DNA from 2 places in the Streptomyces sp. NPDC060000 genome. Region 2 is predicted to be linked to the other one. Evidence: riboswitches for the same ligand, from Rfam matches in the RefSeq annotation. Region 2 holds a riboswitch; the other holds the start of a gene.

Region 1 (2,195 bases), on a different contig from region 2:
GTGGTGGCGGTGTCCCGCGGGGTGGCGCCGGTGACGGATGAGGAACCGCATGAATCTGCACGGAGGTCGGTTCACGGACCCGGCCGGGGTGTCGTCGGCGCGTGAAGCCGAGATGCGGCGGGTGGTGGACCGCGTCACCCGGTGGGCCGCGAACCGGAGCGATGTGGTGGGGCTGCTTCTCGTCGGGTCCTGTGCGCGTGGGGCCGCGCGTCCCGACTCGGACGTGGACCTCGTGGTGTTGTCGACGGCCCCTGCCCGGTACGCCGAGGACGACGGGTGGACGCGCGAGCCGGCCCTGGGTGAGGTGGTCCGGGTCCAGGAATGGGGGCCCCTCACCGAGTGGCGGTATGTCACCGTGTCCGGTCTGGAGGTCGAGGTGGGCGTCGCTTCCGTCCGCTGGGCACGGATCGATCCCGTCGACGACGGCACCCGCAGAGTCGTCACGGACGGCGCCCGGCCGCTGTACGACCCGGCCGGGATTCTCGGCGCGCTGATACGGGCCTGTGCCTGAGTCTCAGTCTCAGGGCCTGTGCCGGAGGCTCCGTGCCAGGAGACCAGTGTCAGGACCTGTGGACCTGTGCCTGTGGACCTGTGCCTGAGGGGCTGTGCCCGGGAAGCTCAGCTCTCGTCGGTGCCCGCCAGGCGGCCGAAGTCGTGGTCGGGGAGTGGTGGAGGGGCGCCCACGTCCAGGCCGTAGTGGTGGTAGAGCTGGAGTTCCTGTTCCGGGGAGAGGTGGCGGCCGACGCCGAAGTCGGGAGCGTCCTTGATCAGGGACCGGTCGAAGGGGATGTGCAGGGTGCCCTCCACCAATCGGCTGGGCTCCAGAGGGACGAAGGCGTCGCGGGAGAACAGACCGGTACGTATGGCAGCCCACTCCGGTGCGCCGGTAGCGTCGTCGAGGTAGACCTCGTCGATCGTGCCGATCTTGGTGCCGTTGCGGTCGAACGCCTTGCGGCCGATCAGGTTGCGCGGATCGATGTCCGTCTGCACGGGCCCTCCACTTGGTCGCAACTCATCCGTAAGCACTACAAAAGAGCACATTGGGACGGGCGGCCACTCGAGCGAGCCTCCATGACCTCGCTGGTAGTCTGACAACGGCTGCTGACACCGCGCGGGAGAGTCCTCCGGACACCATCGGAGGCGCCGAAGGAGCAAATCCTCCCCGGAATCTCTCAGGCTCACGTACCGCGCGGTCGAGGTCACTCTGGAAAGCAGGGCGGGTCGCCGACGGCGTCGACGGCTTCCGCTCTCACCGACGGTGAAAGCCGGGCGCTCTCGGGCGGCCGGTGAAGCTCTCAGGTTGAGATGACAGAGGGGGAGGCCGTCCGGGTACCCGCCGTGGTGACCCTCGCAGGTCGTGTCAGACCAGGAGGCCTCCGTAATGACCGCCCATCGCATTCCGCTCGCAGAGCTCGAGCAGGGAATTCCCTTCGAACAACGCCACATCGGGCCCGACCATGAGGCACAGGCCAAGATGCTCGCGCAGGTCGGCTACGGCTCGCTCGACGAGCTGACCGCCGCCGCGGTCCCGGATGTCATCAAGAACGCCGACGCGCTGGACCTGCCGGGCGCGCGGACCGAGGCCGAGGTGCTGGCCGAGCTGCGCTCGCTGGCCGACCGCAACCAGGTTCTCGACTCGATGATCGGCCTCGGCTATCACGGGACCTTCACGCCGCCCGTCATCCTGCGCAACGTCATGGAGAACCCCGCCTGGTACACGGCCTACACGCCGTACCAGCCGGAGATCTCCCAGGGCCGGCTCGAGGCGCTGCTGAACTTCCAGACCATGGTCGCCGACCTCACCGGGCTGCCGACCTCCGGTGCGTCGCTGCTCGACGAGGGCACGGCCGCCGCCGAGGCGATGGCGCTGTCCCGGCGCATGGGGAAGAACAAGAAGGGCCTCTTCCTCATCGACGCGGACGCGCTGCCGCAGACCATCGCCGTGATCGAGACCCGCGCCGAGCCGACGGGCGTGGAGATCGTCGTCGCCGACCTGAGCGACGGCATTCCGGCGGAGATCGCCGCGCGGGAGATCAACGGCGTGCTCGTCCAGTACCCCGGTGCCTCCGGTGCCGTACGCGACCTCGAAGCGATCATCAAGCAGGCGCACGGGCTCGGCGCGCTCGTCACCGTGGCCGCGGATCTGCTCGCGCTGACGCTGCTGAAGTCGCCGGGCGAGCTGGGTGCGGACATCG
Region 2 (2,195 bases):
CCCGTGAACCCGATCGGCCCGTGCTCCGGTCGGCACCTGAACCCGGTCAGCCTGTGCCGATCAGCCCGTGAACCCGATCGGCCGTGCTTCCGGTCAGCCCCTGAACCCGGTCAGCCTGTGCCGATCAGCCCGTGAACCCGGTCGGCCCGTGCTTCCGGTCAGCCCCTGAACCCGGTCAGCCTGTGCCGATCAGCCCGTGAACCCGATCGGCCGTGCTTCCGATCAGCCCCTGAACCCGATCGGCCGTGCTTCCGGTCAGCCCGTGAACCCGATGCGGCGCAGCGCGTCGGCCGCCTCGCGGTCCAGCAGCACCGCCGAGCCGCAGCCCGCGGGCAGTCGGCCCTTCTCCACAGAGCTCACCAGCCGGGCGGCGGCATGGCGGTGGCGCAGGAACGCGTACCGGGAGACGCCCCGGCCGCGCTCACGCTGCCCCTCGAGCGCCGTGTCCGCGCCGACGTCCAGCAGCAGCAGGTGGAGGGTTCCGCCGCGGCGGCGGGCCTCGCGGGCCAGCCAGTCACGGACCCAGACCTGCGTACCGCAGTCGTGCACGACGACGCCCTCCCCGGCGCGCAGGGCACGGCGCAGCCCGGCGTAGTGGGCGAGACGGACGAGGGGGCGGTAGAGGCCGTAGGGCAGGAAGCGGGGGGCGCGGGCGTCCCAGCGGTCCCGGGTGTCCTGTGAGTCGACGCGCAGGCCCCGGACCGCCCGCCGCATGAGCGTGGACTTGCCGCTGCCGGGCAGACCGGTGACCACAACCAGGTCACGGGGGCCGAAGAGCAGGCCGTGCGGGCTGCGGCCGGCCCGCTCGCGCAGGTCGCGGACGACGGGCGCCTGCTGCGGGCCGCACGCCTCCCGGGTCGGGGCGCCGGGCTGCGCGGGCAGCGCGATCCCCGAGCCGGTCGCGAATACCGTGGACCTCGCCGTGGTCGTCCTGTTCACCGTGATCGTCCTCCCCTGGGGTCAGATGTCCTCATCCCCGTCAAGCGTAAAGAGAAGGTAATGCGCGGCGCCCGGCGATTTCGTGCGCGTACCGCCACAGACCGGTTACAGATGCGGCCTGCCGGGATCGGGGCGAGCCGTGCAATGATGGCCGCGCCAACTGCATACCGGCCGTTTGAATCCGCGCGGGAGAGTCCTCAGCAGCAGTTTCGCTGGGGCGCCGAAGGAGCAAGTCCCTCCCTTGAATCTCTCAGGCCCCGTTACCGCGCGGGCGAGGCACATCTGAAAAGCGGGCCGCTGTCTCCAGTGGCTCCACCCAAGGTGCAAGTCATGGGCGGTCCCCTCGCGGGCCTTCATGGCGAACCTCTCAGGTTCCGATGACAGATGGGGAGGAACGACCTCGCCTTCCCCCATGCCCGCGTGCCCCGCTTCGCTCGCACGGGGGGATTCCGTCGCCTTGGGAGACGAACGCCCGATGAGCAGTACCGAACCCGGATCCGTCCAGCACGCCGAGCCGCGCCACACCGCCCTCGACGCCGTGCATCGTGCGCTCGGCGCGACGATGACCGACTTCGCCGGCTGGGACATGCCCCTGCGCTACGGCTCGGAGCGCGACGAGCACCAGGCCGTCCGCACCCGGGCCGGGCTCTTCGACCTCTCGCACATGGGCGAGATCACCGTCACCGGCCCGCAGGCCGCCGCCCTCCTCGACTTCGCCCTGGTGGGCAACATCGGGGCGGTCAAGGCCGGCCGCGCCCGCTACACCATGATCTGCCGGGCGGACGGCGGCATCCTGGACGACCTGATCGTCTACCGGCTCGCCGAGTCCGAGTTCATGGTGGTCGCCAACGCCTCCAACGCGCAGGTCGTGCTGGACGCGCTCGTGGAGCGGTCCGCCGGGTTCGACGCCGAGGTCCGCGACGACCGCGACGCCTGTGCGCTGATCGCCGTGCAGGGCCCCGAGTCCCCCGGCATCCTCGCGGCCGTCACCGACGCCGACCTCGACGGCCTGAAGTACTACGCGGGCCTGCCCGGCACCGTCGCCGGCGTTCCGGCGCTCATCGCGCGCACCGGCTACACCGGCGAGGACGGCTTCGAGCTGTTCGTGCGGCCGGAGCACGCCGTCGAGCTGTGGCAGGCGCTGACGAAGGCCGGCGAGGGCGCCGGCCTGGTCCCCTGCGGTCTGTCCTGCCGGGACACGCTGCGCCTGGAGGCGGGCATGCCGCTGTACGGGCACGAGCTGAGCACCTCCCTCA

Evidence for each region. Region 2 has a riboswitch for glycine ahead of gcvT (glycine cleavage system aminomethyltransferase GcvT). Riboswitches for the same ligand answer to the same signal wherever they lie in the genome.
Region 1: another riboswitch for glycine. It lies ahead of gcvP (aminomethyl-transferring glycine dehydrogenase); the one in region 2 lies ahead of gcvT (glycine cleavage system aminomethyltransferase GcvT).

What each region holds. Positions count from the first base shown of each region.
Region 1 covers NZ_JBHWUU010000076.1:36,338-38,532, reverse strand. The annotation lists gene ACFWBB_RS32765 (DNA polymerase IV) at 1-41, shown strand, start outside; gene ACFWBB_RS32760 (nucleotidyltransferase domain-containing protein) at 50-511, shown strand; gene ACFWBB_RS32755 (PRC-barrel domain-containing protein) at 619-990, opposite strand; glycine riboswitch at 1,103-1,198, shown strand; gene gcvP (aminomethyl-transferring glycine dehydrogenase) at 1,382-2,195, shown strand, end outside.
Region 2 covers NZ_JBHWUU010000038.1:74,627-76,821, forward strand. The annotation lists gene ACFWBB_RS21085 (AAA family ATPase) at 256-945, opposite strand; glycine riboswitch at 1,116-1,215, shown strand; gene gcvT (glycine cleavage system aminomethyltransferase GcvT) at 1,415-2,195, shown strand, end outside.